2 regions of the Lentzea sp. NPDC051213 genome follow, and region 1 is predicted to be linked to the other one. Evidence: predicted binding sites of a transcription regulator. Region 1 holds the regulator's gene; the other holds the start of a gene.

Region 1 (7,550 bases):
TCGGGGGACGGATGCTTGACGAGGACGACAGCACCTTGCTGGCGCCAATGAGAACGTGGAGACTGCGCGCGGACCATGACTGCGAACGCTGTGCTGAGCCCCATCCCTACCCCGCCACACCGTGAACCCCCGCCTGGCGTCACCGCGATGGTGCGGATGATCCGGGAGAGCTTCGCGGTGGTGGAACCGCACGCCGAAGAAGTGGCGAAATTCTTCTACGGCATGCTCTTCTCGCTCTCGCCTGCCACACGCGAGATGTTCCCCGCGAACATGGAGGTGCAGCGCAGCCGTCTGCTGCGCGCCCTCGTGCACGTGGTTCAGATGGTCGACCGCCCGGACGACCTGATCCCCTTCCTGCGCCAGCTGGGCCGTGACCACCGCAAGTTCGGTGTCATCAACGTCCACTACGAGGCCGTCGGCACGGCCCTGCTGTCCGCGGTCAAGAAGTTCGCGGGCGCTGCCTGGACGCCGAAGGTCGAGATGGCGTGGGCCGAGGCCTACACGCTGATGGCCCGGGCGATGCAGGAAGCGGCCGACGCGGACAACGGGCCTGCCTACTGGCACGCGACGGTGCTGGAGCACCAGCGGGTGTCGTGGGACCTGGCCGTCGTCCGGCTGCAACCGGACCACCCCGTCGCCTACAAGGCAGGGCAGTACGTCTCGGTCGAGACGCCGCAGCGCAAGAGGCTGTGGCGGTACTACTCGCCGGCGAACGCCCCGCGCGAGGACGGCATCATCGAGTTCCACATCCGGTCCGTCGACGGCGGCTGGGTGTCCCGCTCGGTGGTCGGCCACACCCAGGCCGGCGACACGTGGCGGATCGGACCGCCGATGGGACGTCTCTCGGTCGACCGCACGGCCGGGACGGACATCCTGATGGTGGCCGGTGGCACTGGCGTCGCGCCGATGCACGCGATCATCGACGAGATGGCGCAGTACGGCGAGAACCCGCGTGTGCACCTGTTCTACGGCGGCCGCACCCGCGAAGACCTCTACGACCTGGACAACCTGCAGCGCATCGCGACCACGAACCCGTGGCTCACGGTCGTGCCGGTGCTGGAGTCGGACCCCGGCGTCCGCGGTGTCGAGCAGGGCACCCTGGCCGACGTGGTCACGCGCTACGGAGCGTGGGAGGAGCGCGACGTCCTGGTCTGCGGCAGTCCCGCCATGATCAGGTCGACCGTGTCCCGCATGCTGGTCGCCGGAACTCCGCTCGACCGGATCAAGTACGACCCGTTCACGCTGGACTAGGCTCGGCACGTCCGCGACTGGCGTGCCGAGGGTGGAAACGACCACCGGGAAGCGACTGCCGAGCGCACCGAACGCCTGGGTGCCCGGCACGGAGTGATGCCGTGCTCGCTGAAACCGATCCCACCCTGTTCGGCCTGATCAACGCCGAGGCCGACCGCCAGTCCCGCAAGCTGCGCATGATCGCGTCCGAGAACGACGTGTCGGCCGCCGTGCTCGAAGCAACAGGCTCGGTGCTGACGAACAAGTACTCCGAGGGCTACCCCGGCAAGCGGTACTACGAAGGCCAGCAGTTCATCGACCAGGTCGAGCAGCTGGCGATCGACCGGGCGAAAGCGCTGTTCGGCGTCGACCACGCCAACGTCCAGCCGCTGTCCGGCGCACCGGCGAACCTCGCCGTCTACCTCGCCTTCCTCTCGCCCGGTGACACCGTGATGGGCATGTCGCTCCCGATGGGCGGCCACCTGACCCACGGCTGGAACGTGTCCGCCACGGGCAAGTGGTTCCACGCGGTCCAGTACGACGTCCGCAAGGACACCGGTGTGGTCGACATGGACGAGGTCCGCTCACTGGCCCTCGCCGAACGCCCGAAGGTGATCTTCTGCGGCGGCACGGCGATCCCGCGCACGATCGACTTCCCCGCTTTCGCGACCATCGCGCAGGAGATCGGCGCCGTCCTGGTCGCCGACATCGCGCACATCGCCGGCCTGGTCGCGGGCGGCGCGCACCCGTCACCCGTCGGGCACGCGCCGGTGATCACCACGACCACCCACAAGACGTTGCGCGGCCCGCGCGGCGCCATGATCCTCACCGATGCCGAACACGCGAAGGCGATCGACCGCGCGGTCTTCCCCGGTCTGCAGGGCGGTCCGCACAACCACACGACGGCGGCGATCGCCGTGGCACTGCACGAGGCCGCACAGCCCGAGTTCCGCACGTATGCGCACGCGATCGTGGCGAACGCACGGGCGTTGGCGGATGCGTTGCTGGAGCGGGGTTTCGACCTCGTGTCGGGCGGCACGGACAACCACCTGATCCTGATCGACCTGACGTCGAAGCACCTCGGCGGCAAGCCGGCGGCTCGGGCGCTGGACCGGGCCGGGATAGAGCTGAACTACAACGCGGTCCCGTTCGACACCCGCAAGCCGTTCGACCCGTCCGGCATCCGCCTCGGCACGCCCGGTGTCACCACGCGGGGCCTCAAGCCGGAGCAGATGCCGTTGATCGCGAACTGGATGGACCGCGCGATCACCGCCCACGACGACGAGCAGGCGCTGGACCGGATCGCCGCCGAGGTCGAGGAACTACTCGGCACCCTCTGAGGAGCGCTGAGCTTCGAGCACGAGATGGGCGTCGGAGATCACGCCATTCGGATCTGGCCCGGCGAGCGCGGCTTCCTCAAGGGCGGCAAGCGGTTCCGGGCCACACAGCCACGTGGCCAGGCTTCCCTCAGCGGTCTCCTGGACGAGCACCGCCAACGCGCGTGGCGTGGCGAGGAAGTACTCCTGCAGAACCGCCTGCTCCCGCCGGTCGCCCTTCGCATGAGCCTCGGTCGCCATGCGCAACCAGAAGAAGTCCGCGTCGAGATCATCCGCCGCGATCAGGTCCAGCACCCGCGGGAGCAGGTAGCGACGGAAGGTCTCGTCGCCGATCGTCCCGCAACGCAGCCAGTACTTCTCGACCTGATCAGCGGTCAGCTCGCGCAACGGCACGGTGGTGAACGGCGCGATGTCCGCCGGATCCACGCAGTGGTCGCAGTAGTCGACCACCCTCGGACGAGGTGCGGCGAACACCTCGTAAAGACGCTCGATCACTTGCGGGGCTTGGGTTTCCACACGACGAGCGCCGTCTCCTGCCGGATCGGGACCAGGTCCCGCCGGTAGGAGGCGTGCACCGCGGCGGCCGTGGAATCGGCCGCTGCCAACGCCTGCGCCAGTTCCTGGGTCAGCTCGGCGACTCGCGCGTGCAGAGCATCGACCTGGTTCTCCAGCTCGATGATCCGCTTGATGCCGGCGAGGTTCACGCCCTCGTCCTGCGAGAGCCGCTGGACCTCACGCAGCAGCACGATATCGCGCATCGAATAGCGGCGACCGCCACCCGACGTGCGGCCCGGCGACACCAGACCCAGCCGGTCGTAGGACCGCAGTGTCTGGGCGTGCAGACCCGAGAGCTGGGCCGCCACCGAGATCACGAAGAACGGCGTGTCCTCGTCGGTCCCAGGAGGGAACGGAAAACCCACCAGAACTCACCGCCCTTCAAGCAGCGCGTTCAACTCGCCACGCGGATCGTGGTCACCAGTGGTGGCCGCGTAGGCCTCGAGTGCCTTGCGAGCCTCGGAAGACAGGTTGTTCGGCACCGCGACCTCCAGGGTGATGAGGAGATCGCCGGCGGAACCGTCCCGCTTGGTGATCCCCTTGCCCCGAGCCCGCAGGACCCGCCCGGAGGCGGTGCCGGCGGGCACCTTCAAGGTCACCTTGCCGTCCAGCGTCGGCACGGTCAACGTCGTCCCGAGAGCCAGCTCGGAGAACGTCATCGGCGCCGTCAGCGTCAGGTCGTTGCCCTGCCGCCCGAACACGCTGTGCGGGTTGACGTGCACGCGCACGAACAGGTCGCCGGACGGACCGCCGTTGCGACCGGGTTCCCCTTGCCCGGCAAGGCGAATCCGCTGCCCGTCGTCGACCCCGGACGGGATCCGGACGGTCAGCGTCCGCGTGCGGGTGCTGACGCCGTCACCACCGCACTCGGGGCACGGGTCCTCGATGATCCGCCCGGTACCGCGGCAGTCGCGGCACGGCTCGCTGAACGCGAAAGCGCCCTGCGAACGCGTCACCAAACCAGAGCCGGAACAGGTCGCACAGGCGTGCGGCGTGGTGCCCGGCTTGGCGCCGGAACCACCACACGTCGTGCAGGCGGCGGGAGACGAGAGGCGCAACGGAACGGTCGCCCCGCGCACCGCCTCGGTGAAGTCGATGCGGACGTCGGTCTCGACGTCCTCGCCACGACGCGGGCGCGTGGCGGAACCCGCCGTACCGCCGCCGCGGCGGTTGAACAGGCCACCGAGCAGGTCGCCGAGGCCACCACCGCCGGTGCCCTGGGCGGCGCGGCCGAACAGGTCGTTGACGTCGAAGCCCCCGGAGCCGAAACCACCGGCGCCGGGGAAGCCGCCACCCGCGAACAGGCGGCGGGCCTCGTCGTACTGCTTGCGCTTGGCCGGGTCCGACAGCACGCCGTAGGCCTCGGAGACCGACTTGAAGCGGGCCTCCGCCTTGGCGTCGCCGGGGTTCGCGTCGGGGTGCAGCTCGCGGGCGAGCTTGCGGTACGACTTCTTGATCTCATCCGCCGACGCGTCGGAGGAGACGCCCAGCTCGCGGTAGAAGTCCTTTTCGATCCAGTCCCTAGCACTCACCGGACGTCTCCTCCTTCCCCGGAATCAGCTTTCCTCGGCCGGTGCGGCAGGCTCGTGGTCGGTCACCGCGACGAGCGCGGGCCGGACGAGCTTGTCGCCGAACTTGTAACCGCGGCGCAGGACGGCGGTGACCGTCGGGCCCTCGACGTCCGGAGACGTGTTGTGCTGCACGGCCTCGTGCACTGACGGGTCGAACGCCTCGCCGTCGTGCGCGAACGGCTCCAGACCCGTCTTCTGCAGCGTGGACACGAGCTTGTCCGCCACGGCCTTGAAGGCACCGGTCAGGTCGCCGTGCGCGGCGGCCCGCTCGATGTCGTCCAGCAGGGGCAGCAGCTCGGCCGCCACGGCCGCCTTCGCGTTGTTGATCACTGCCTCGCGGTCGCGTTCCACCCGCTTGCGGTAGTTCGCGTAGTCGGCAGAGAGCCGCTGCAGGTCGGCGGTGCGCTCGTCGAGCTGGACCTTCAGCTCGGCGGCCACCTCGTCCACGACCTCGGCGACCAGAGGTTCGGCCGGAGCAGCGCCTTCCTCGGCGGCGTGCGCCGGCGCGCGGACCTCACCCGACTCGGGGTCGATCCGGCGCCGGTCGTTCACGACCACCTGAGGCTGAGGCTGCTCCTCGTCAGGGGCGGCGTGCCTCGGCTCGGTCACTTCTTCTCGTCCTCGTCCACGATCTCGGCGTCGACGACGTCGTCCTGACCGGCCTTGGCTCCGGCGCCCGCGGCACCAGGCGCGTCCGCACCAGGAGCCTCGGCACCGGCGGCACCCGGCGCGTTCGCGTAGATCGCCTGGCCGATGGCCTGGGACTCGGTCGCGAGCTTCTCGACCGCCGTCTTGATGGCGTTGATGTCGGTGCCCTTCAGCGCCTCGTTCGCCTCGGCGATCGCGGCGGTGACCTTCTCCTTGACCTCGGCCGGGAGCTTGTCGTCGTTCTCCTTGACGACCTTCTCCGTCTGGTAGACGAGGGTCTCGGCCTGGTTGCGGATCTCGACCTCTTCGCGGCGGCGCTTGTCCTCCTCCGCGTGGGCCTCGGCGTCCTTGACCATGCGGTCGATGTCGTCCTTCGGCAGCGCGGAGCCACCGGTGATCGTCATCGACTGCTCCTTGCCGGTGCCCAGGTCCTTCGCCGACACGTGGACGATGCCGTTCGCGTCGATGTCGAAGGTGACCTCGATCTGCGGCACGCCGCGCGGGGCCGGGGGCAGGCCGGTCAGCTCGAACATGCCGAGCTTCTTGTTGTGCGAGGCGATCTCGCGCTCGCCCTGGAAGACCTGGATCTGCACGGACGGCTGGTTGTCGTCGGCCGTCGTGAAGGTCTCGGAGCGCTTCGTCGGGATCGTGGTGTTGCGCTCGATCAGCTTGGTCATGACGCCGCCCTTGGTCTCGATGCCGAGGGACAGCGGGGTGACGTCGAGCAGCAGGACGTCCTTGACCTCACCCTTGAGGACACCGGCCTGCAGGGCGGCGCCGACGGCGACGACCTCGTCCGGGTTCACGCCCTTGTTGGGCTCGCGGCCGCCGGTCAGCTCCTTCACGAGCTCCGCGACGGCGGGCATGCGGGTCGAGCCACCGACGAGCACGACGTGGTCGATGTCGCCGACGGAGATGCTGGCGTCCTTGATCACGTTGTTGAACGGCGCGCGGGTGCGCTCGAGCAGGTCGTTCGTGATGCGCTGGAACTCGGCACGCGACAGCGTCTCGTCGAGGAACAGCGGGTTCTTGTCGGAGTCGACCGTGATGTAGGGCAGGTTGATGGAGGCCTGCGCCGAGCTGGACAGCTCGATCTTGGCCTTCTCCGCAGCCTCGCGAATGCGCTGCAGGGCCATCTTGTCCTTGGTCAGGTCGATGCCGTTCGCGGACTTGAAGCGCTCGACCAGCCAGTCGACGATGCGCTGGTCCCAGTCGTCGCCACCGAGGTGGTTGTCACCGGAGGTCGCGCGGACCTCGACCACACCGTCGCCGAGCTCGAGCAGCGAGACGTCGAACGTGCCGCCACCGAGGTCGAAGACCAGGATGGTCTGCTCCTTCTCGCCTTTGTCGAGGCCGTAGGCCAGCGCGGCGGAAGTGGGCTCGTTGACGATGCGGAGCACGTTGAGGCCCGCGATCTGGCCGGCCTCCTTGGTGGCCTGGCGCTGCGCGTCCTCGAAGTAGGCGGGGACGGTGATGACCGCGTCGGTGATCTCTTCGCCCAGGTACGCCTCGGCGTCGCGCTTGAGCTTCATGAGCACGCGCGCGCTGATCTCCTGCGAGGTGTACTGCTTGCCGTCGATCTCGTCGGTCTTCCACGTGGTGCCGACGTGGCGCTTGACCGAGCGGATGGTGCGGTCGACGTTGGTGACGGCCTGGTTCTTCGCGGGCTGACCCACGAGGACCTCGCCGTTCTTCGCGAACGCGACGATGGACGGGGTCGTCCTCGAGCCCTCCGAGTTGGCGATGACCGTCGGCTCACCACCTTCGAGGACTGCGACGACCGAGTTGGTCGTCCCCAAGTCGATGCCGACTGCACGCGCCATTGGAGTTCCTTCCGCTAGTACTTGTTGAGCGTTGCTGGCTCAAGTTTGCCATCCGCTCAAGATTGAGCCTACCCGACTCAAGCTTTCTGACTGACCCAACGGACGTGCAGGTCTGGTTGTTCCCCCAGAACGCGACGAGGGCCACCCCTTGTGGAGTGGCCCTCGACACATTCCCCCTGGATGGCGCCTCAGACGCCCAGCACCTTCACGTCGCCCGACCTCGTGGTCAGCTTGAGCTCGTTCAGCGCGTTCGGGTCCGTCCGGACGTCGATCCTGCGCTCGCCGCTCGACGTGTCGCCGCCGACCTTGTACGAGTCGTTCCCCGGCACCCGCACGGTCACGTCGCCGGACCTGGTGTCGATGCGGGCGGTCCTGGCCGACAGGAA
Region 2 (7,550 bases), on a different contig from region 1:
GGGCCCGTGCTGTGGTCGGCCTGGCTCGCGCCCACGGTGTGGCCGCGGTGGCTCGCGGTGCTGGTGATCGCGCTGGCGCTGGCCTGCGTGCCGTTGGTGTTGTGGCGGTTGAGGAACTCCCTGCCGTGGCCTGCTTGGTTGTTCATCGCCGTGCCGTTGGTGCTGGGATTGGCTTTCTCGCGGCACTTCGCGACGGCGGCGGTCGTGCTGCTGGTGTGGCTGGTGCTGACGTTCGCGGCGGTCTCGGCGTTGACCGTCACCTACGTGCTGGCCATGCAGGCGTACATGAGGAACAACGCGCGGTCCATCCACTTCGGACTCGTACCGGGTACCGGTGACTTCACGCCGTCGTGGCTCGACCGGCTGGCCGGGGTACCCCGCTCAACCGGGGTGCCGCCGTTGGCCGACTGGATCGCTGACCAGCTCGACGAGTTGGCCGGGACCGATCACGCGTTGACGTTCGGGGATCTCGGCGACATCAACCTCGTGCTGATGACCACCGACCTGTCCGAGGGGCGGCCCTACCGGTTGCCGTGCGCCGAGGAGTGGGAGTACTGCGAGGAATGCCTCGGGTACGTCCTGCCGCGCCGGGTCGTCGAGCAGCTCAACGGTGCCCGCGCGGACCGGAAATGTCCGCTGCACCCGGCCATGCCGTTGCTGGCGTTGCCTTCCCGGGACCGGCTGCCGGTCGTGCTGGCCGTGCGGATGAGCCTGTCGTTCCCCGGCCTGATCGCCGCCGTGCCGCTGTGCCGCGACGGCCAGGTGCACTGGTTCTCCGACGGCGGTATCACCAGCAACTTCCCGATCCACTTCTTCGACTCGCTGCTCCCCCGCTGGCCCACGTTCGGCCTGAGCCTGCAGTCGTACCCGCCCGGCGACACCACCGAGGTGTGGCTGCCGGAACAGGACGCGTCGACCTCCGGCAGGCACTACGCGCCGCTGACGTCGATGCCGAGCTTCCTGTCGTCCATCCTGAACACCTTCCTGGACTGGCGCGACACCATGCAGTCCGCGCTGCCCGGCTACCGCGGCCGCATCGCCCACGTGCGCCAGGCCGACGACGAGGGCGGCGCGAACCTCTTCATGCCGCCCGCCACGATCCGCCGCCTCGCGTTGCGCGGCCAGCGTGCCGGCGACCTGTTGCGCGAGCGGTTCGCGCAGCAGCAGGAGACCGACCGCTACCGCTGGATCCGTCTGCGCATGGCGATGCGCGAGTACCAGGAGCTCGGGGTGCAGGCCTCGGAGCGCGAGGCGATGTACGACGAACTGCTCGAGCGGTTCCAGATTCCCGAGGCGCTGCACGAGTGGTTCCGCACTCCGCCGGCCGATGGTGATCCGTACCGGGCGGAGATCTCGGTGGCGCTCGACCACGTTGGGCGGTTGAAGGACGGCGGGCCGTTCGACGGGGTTCCGCCGGTGGATCCGGATTTGCGGCTGACTCCGCCGGAGTAGGCGCGCTAGCCTCAGAACATGACGCGATTTAGCCACCCCCGACCAGCGTGGGTGGCGCGCGCCTGATTCCCGTCGGTCGGGGGACTCCGAACACCCCAAGAGACCGAGCAGAAACGGGAAACCCCATGTACCGCACCGATGAACTAGTGCACGCCCTAACCGTCCGCGACCTCACCGACCCGACCCAGGGCCCGCACGCGATGCAACGGCTGATCACCGACCTCAAAGCAGCCCTGGACACCCCGAAGGAAGTCCGCCACCACCCGCTAGTACCGGTGGAACACAACTACGAACATCTCGGCTACCCGAAAGACGCGATCACCCGGGACGCCCGCTACACCCGGTACGTCAGCGAGACATGCATGCTGCGCAGCCACACCACAGCGATGATCCCGCCAGCGCTCAAAGACGCGACACCGGACGTCACGCTGCTGTGCCCCGGCCTCGTCTACCGCCGCGACACCGTCGACCGCCTGCACACCGGCACCCCGCACCAGCTCGACATCTGGCGGATCTCACGCACCCAAGAACCGTTGGAAGCACTCATCGAAACTGTCGTGAGCACCCTGCTGCCCGGCAAGCGCTACCGCACGATCGACGCCAACCACCCGTACACCACGCACGGCAAGCAGATCGACGTATGGCACGACGGCCAGTGGGTCGAGGTCGGCGAGTGTGGAAGGGCCGCGAAACACGTCCTCAAGCACCACCCGCACGGCCTGGCGATGGGGCTGGGACTGGACCGGATCCTCATGCTGCGCAAGGGAATCCCGGACATCCGCCTGCTGCGCAACACCGATCCCCGCATCGCCACCCAGATGCTGGACCTCGACAAGTACCGGCCGATCTCCCGGCATCCGGCGGCGATCAGGGACATCTCGGTCATGGCCGGCCAGCACGAGGACGCGGAGACGCTGGGTGACAAGATCCGCGCGCTCGTCCCGGAGGACGTGGTCGAGGAGATCGCGATCCTGAGCGAGACGAGGACCGAAGACCTGCCGGCACACGTCCGGCAACGGCTGGAGGCCAGGCCAGGTCAGAAGAACGTGCTCATCCGCGTGACGATGAGGGCGCCGGAACGCACCCTCACCGACCGCGAGACGAACGAGATCCGGGACCGTCTGCTTCAGGGCTTGCGGGCGACGGCGCCGTAGATGCTCGTGTAGTCCTCGAAGGAGTCCGGGCGCCAGTCGTTGACCGCGACGATGCCCGGCTCCAGCAGCTCCATGCCGTCGAAGAACTTGTTGACCTGCGCGTGCGTGCGCATGGTGAGCTGGTTGTCGGAGCTGCTGTAGATCTGGGCGACCTGGGCGGCCTCGGCCCGCTCCTCCTCGGTGAGCTGGTCCCAGGTGGCGTGCGTGATCGCCAGGTACGAGCCGGACGGGAAGGCGGACAGGTACTCGGCGACCTTGGTGTACGGGTCGTCGGCGTCCGGGACGAAGTGCAGGGCCGCGATGATCAGCACGCCGATCGGGCGGGAGAAGTCGAGCAGTTCGCGGGCGCCCGACAGCACGGTGGAGGTCGCCCTCAGGTCGGCCAGCAGGGCGTTGGCGTGCGGGTTGTCGGCCAGCAGCGCGTTGCTGTGCGACACCGCGACGGGTTCGACGTCGACGTACACCACTCGGGCGGACGGGTTGTCGTGCTGGGCGATCTCGTGGACGTTGCCCACGGTCGGGATGCCCGAGCCCAGGTCGAGGAACTGGTCCACGCCCTCGGACACGAGGTGGCGGACGACCCGGCGCAGGAACGAGCGGTTCGCCTGCGCGCTCTGCGCGACGCCGGGGAAGATCTGCTCCACCTGCTTGGCGGCGGCGCGGTCGGCTTCGAAGTTGTGCGAGCCGCCCAGGTAGTAGTCGTACATGCGCGCGACGCTCGGACGCGTGACGTCGACCGTGGACGGCACCCACTTCAGCTCTTCCATCACGGGCGCATCCTCGCTTGTGCGTACACGGGTGTCCACCGCCAGCAGTGCGAAGAGCGGTCGTGTCGGGGCTGCTCGCTGACAGCGAACACGTCGGGGGAACACCAGCTCGCTCCACTTGGTTGAGCGGTACAGACTCAACTTTGGAGGGTGACGAGATGGGCGAGACTCTGGCCCTGCCGGTACTGCCGCTGGACGACGTCGTGGTGCTGCCCGGCATGGTGGTGCCGATCCGCATCTCCGGTGCGGAGGCGAGCGCCGAGGCCCGTGCGGCCGTAGACGCCGCCACGACCGCGGCTGATCATCAAGTGCTGCTCGTTCCACGTCTGGACGGGAAGTACGCCTCGGTCGGCACGCTGGCCGAGATCGAACAGGTGGGCCGCCTGCCCGGTGGCGAACGCGCCGCCGTCGTACGCGGCACCAAGCGCGTGCGCATCGGCACGGGCACCACGGGGCCGGGCGCGGCGCTGTGGGTCAACGCGACGATCGCGGACGAGTCCGTGATCACCGACCGGACGCGGGATCTCGCGAAGCAGTACCGCGCTCTCGTGACGAACATCCTGCAGACGCGCGGCGCGTGGCAGATGGTCGACTCGGTTCAGCAGATCAGCGACCCGTCGGCGCTGGCCGACCTCGCGGGTTACGCCTCGTACCTCGACGAGAAGCAGAAGATCTGGCTGCTGGAGACCTCTGACGTCACCACGCGGCTGGAGAAGCTGCTCGAGTGGGGTCAGGCGCACCTGACCGAGCTGGACGTCAACGAGACGATCGCCAAGGACGTCAAGGAAGGCGTGGAGAAGCAGCAGCGGGAGTTCCTGCTGCGCCAGCAGATGGCCGCGATCCGCAAGGAGCTGGCCGAGCTCGACGGCAAGCCCGCCTCCGAGGAGGCCGACTACCGGGCCCGCGTCGAGGCGGCCGAGCTGCCCGAGAAGGTCGCCAAGGCCGCGCTCGCCGAGGTCGACAAGCTGGAGCGCACCTCCGAGCAGTCCCCCGAGGTGGGCTGGATCCGGACGTGGCTCGACACGGTCCTCGAGATCCCGTGGAACGAGCGGACCGAGGACGAGTACGACATCAAGGGCGCGCGGGAGATCCTCGACGCCGACCACGCGGGCCTGGACGACGTGAAGCAGCGCATCACCGAGTACCTGGCCGTGCGCAAGCGTCGTGCCGACCGCGGCATGGGTGTCGTCGGCGGGCGTCGCTCCGGTGCCGTGCTGGCGCTCGTCGGGCCTCCCGGTGTCGGCAAGACGTCGCTGGGCGAGTCCGTGGCACGGGCGATGGGCCGCAAGTTCGTGCGCGTGGCCCTGGGTGGCGTGCGGGACGAGGCCGAGATCCGCGGTCACCGCCGCACGTACGTCGGTGCGTTGCCCGGCCGGATCGTCCGCGCGATCAGCGAGGCCGGTTCGATGAACCCGGTCGTGCTGCTCGACGAGATCGACAAGGTCGGCTCCGACTACCGCGGCGACCCCACGGCGGCGTTGCTGGAGGTGCTGGACCCGGCGCAGAACCACACGTTCCGCGACCACTACCTGGAGGTCGAGCTCGACCTCTCGGACGTGGTGTTCCTCGCGACCGCGAACGTGCTGGACTCGATCCCGGCGCCGTTGCTCGACCGCATGGAACTCGTGCAGCTGGACGGCTACACCGAGGACGAGAAGGTCACGATCGCCAGCGACCACCTGCTGCCGCGCCAGATCGAACGCGCCGGTCTCACCACCGAGGACGTCACGTTCGAGAAGCCCGCGCTGCACCAGCTGGCCGGCGAGTACACGCGGGAAGCCGGTGTGCGGCAACTGGAACGGGCTCTCGCGCGGATCCTGCGCAAGCTGACCGCGAAGGTGGCCCTGGGCGATCTGGAGCTGCCCGTCACGGTCGACCAGCCGTCGCTTAGGTCGTACCTGGGCAGCCCCAAGAACACCCCGGAGTCGGCGGAACGCACCGCTGTTCCCGGCGTGGCAACGGGTCTGGCCGTCACGGGTGTCGGTGGGGATGTGCTCTTCATCGAGGCATCGCTGGCGCCCAAGGACACCGGCGCGTCCGGCGTGACGCTGACCGGTCAGCTGGGCGACGTGATGAAGGAGTCCGCGCAGATCGCGTTGTCGTACCTGCGTGCGCACGACGACAAGGCCGATGCGCTGGCCGACCGGGGTGTGCACATCCACGTCCCGGCGGGCGCGGTGCCGAAGGACGGGCCGTCCGCGGGCGTCACGATGACGACGGCGCTGGCGTCGTTGCTGTCCGGCCGCCCGGTGCGCCCGGATGTGGCGATGACGGGTGAGATCTCGTTGACCGGCCGGGTGCTGCCGATCGGTGGCGTGAAGCAGAAGCTGCTGGCCGCACACCGTGCGGGCATCACGACCGTGCTGCTGCCTCAGCGCAACGAACCCGACCTGGACGACGTGCCGGAGTCGGTGCGGGAGCAGCTCACCGTGCACTTCGTCTCGGACGTGTCCGAGGTGCTGGAGCACGCGTTGTCCGCCAAGGAGACTGCCGCAACCGTTGCGGCGTGAGTAGACCCCTCGTGGGGGCAGTAGCGGCGACTACTGCCCCCACGAGGCTTTTCCTAGCTACAGCCCAACGTCGATGACGAGCCGGTTCGGGTTCGTCAGCGTGAACACCCGGTGCCACGAGTTGGCGTTGCCGTAACCAACGGCGATGCCGAGCGTGGCTTCGAAGTCGCACGTGAGCGCGACACCGCGGACGTTGCTCAAGCCCGGCGTCGCGAAGTTCTGCGACCCGGTGTACGTCAGGTTCCCGTTGTCGTCGTGCGCGGCCGCACCGATCAGAGTGACCGACAGAATCTCCTGGATCCCGCCGCCCGCAACGGTGATCGGGTTGCCGGACGCGCAGTGCGACACGCTGGTGACCTCGCTGACCCGGTGCTCGGTCGGCAGGCCGGACAGGTCCAGGACCACCCGGCTGAAGCCGGCGTGCTGCCCGGTCCTGATGTTCGACAGCGTGGGCGTGCTTTGCGCCGACGCCAGCGGCGCCAGCGTGAAGACCGCGAGTACCGCGACCAACACCGCGGCAATACGTCTGTACATCTTGCAGCCCCCTCTCCAGGGCTCACTTGCTGCTCAGTTAGACGTGTGACTCAGGCCACAGTTGCGTCAGCGGTACGAGTAGACGTCGATGACGAGCCGGTCGGGGTTCGTCAGCGTGAAGACCTTGTGCCACGAGTCCGGGTCGTCGTACCCGATCGCGATGCCGAGCGTCGCCTCGAAGTCGCACGTGAAGGCGATGTTCTTGACGTTGGTCAAGCCCTGCGGCACGAAGTTGCGCGGCCCGGTGTACGTCGGGTTGAAGTTCTCGTCGTACGTCGCGGCGTAGTGGATCATCGTCTCGAGGATCTCGGTCCCCTGCACGGGAATCGGGTTGCCCGAGCCGCAGTCCGCGACCGCGGTGACCTCCCGCTGCACGCGGTCGTGCGGCTGCCCGTTCAGGTCGAGCACGATCCGCTCGAAATTGTTGTGCACGCCGGTCCGGATGCCGGTGAGCTGAGCCGGGCCGCTCGCCGACGCGGCCGGGGCGAACGTGAACACCGCGAGCACTGCGAGCAGCACCGCGGTCAGACGCTTCTTCATCTGACCCCCTGCGAACGTCAGCTGTTGGTGATGTCGACCACGACACGGGTCGGGTTGTCCAGGAACGAGATCTTGTACGCCCTGCCCTTCGTGGCGTAGCCGATCGCGAAGTCCAGGTGAGCCTCGAAGTCGCACGTGTTCGAGACGCTCCTGACCTTGGCGAGGCCGGGCGTGTTGAAGGCGCGCGGCCCGGTGTAGTTGTGCGCGTTCGCGGGCTGCATGCTCACCACGAGGAACTCGTCACCCAGCGCCGAGATCGGCTTGCCGGACGCGCAGTGCTCCAGCTGGGTCGTGCGGTACTCGGACACGCTCGGCCGCGGCCCGTTGAAGTCGAACACCACCCGGTCGAACCCGGCGTGCAGCCCGGTCCTGATGTTCGTCAGCTCGTTGCCCTCGGCCGCCGACGCGGCCGGCACGATGCTCATCGCCATCCCCACCGCGATGAGCGCTGCTGCGATTCGCCTCATCCTGCTTCCCCCTCTTCCAGGATCACTGTGTTGATATCGCACAGCAGGCGCCCCAGGTTGCCTCGACTACCCCAGGAAGTCCTCGAGCGGGACCGGCGTGAGCCCGTCCTGCTTCGCCCGGTTCAG

What was found. Region 1 encodes HspR, which represses chaperone genes until heat shock. Its sites were predicted from a motif close to ANNTTGAGTNNNNNNNACTCAANNT; they were not measured.
Region 2: a site for HspR is predicted at 3,493-3,517, ahead of lon (endopeptidase La). Genes of this name have one in related genera too.

Annotation. Positions count from the first base shown of each region.
Region 1 is NZ_JBITEX010000005.1:227,934-235,483, reverse strand. It holds gene ACIA8G_RS23465 (FAD-binding oxidoreductase) at 148-1,251, shown strand; ZMP/ZTP riboswitch at 1,258-1,339, shown strand; gene glyA (serine hydroxymethyltransferase) at 1,353-2,570, shown strand; gene ACIA8G_RS23455 (hypothetical protein) at 2,553-3,062, opposite strand; gene ACIA8G_RS23450 (heat shock protein transcriptional repressor HspR) at 3,059-3,487, opposite strand; gene dnaJ (molecular chaperone DnaJ) at 3,494-4,654, opposite strand; gene grpE (nucleotide exchange factor GrpE) at 4,679-5,302, opposite strand; gene dnaK (molecular chaperone DnaK) at 5,299-7,164, opposite strand; gene ACIA8G_RS23430 (DUF4097 family beta strand repeat-containing protein) at 7,353-7,550, opposite strand, start outside.
Region 2 is NZ_JBITEX010000011.1:3,391-10,940, reverse strand. It holds gene ACIA8G_RS38345 (patatin) at 1-1,452, shown strand, start outside; gene ACIA8G_RS38340 (hypothetical protein) at 1,578-2,606, shown strand; gene ACIA8G_RS38335 (SAM-dependent methyltransferase) at 2,579-3,373, opposite strand; gene lon (endopeptidase La) at 3,532-5,883, shown strand; gene ACIA8G_RS38325 (hypothetical protein) at 5,941-6,417, opposite strand; gene ACIA8G_RS38320 (hypothetical protein) at 6,484-6,957, opposite strand; gene ACIA8G_RS38315 (hypothetical protein) at 6,975-7,424, opposite strand; gene ACIA8G_RS38310 (polysaccharide deacetylase family protein) at 7,491-7,550, opposite strand, start outside.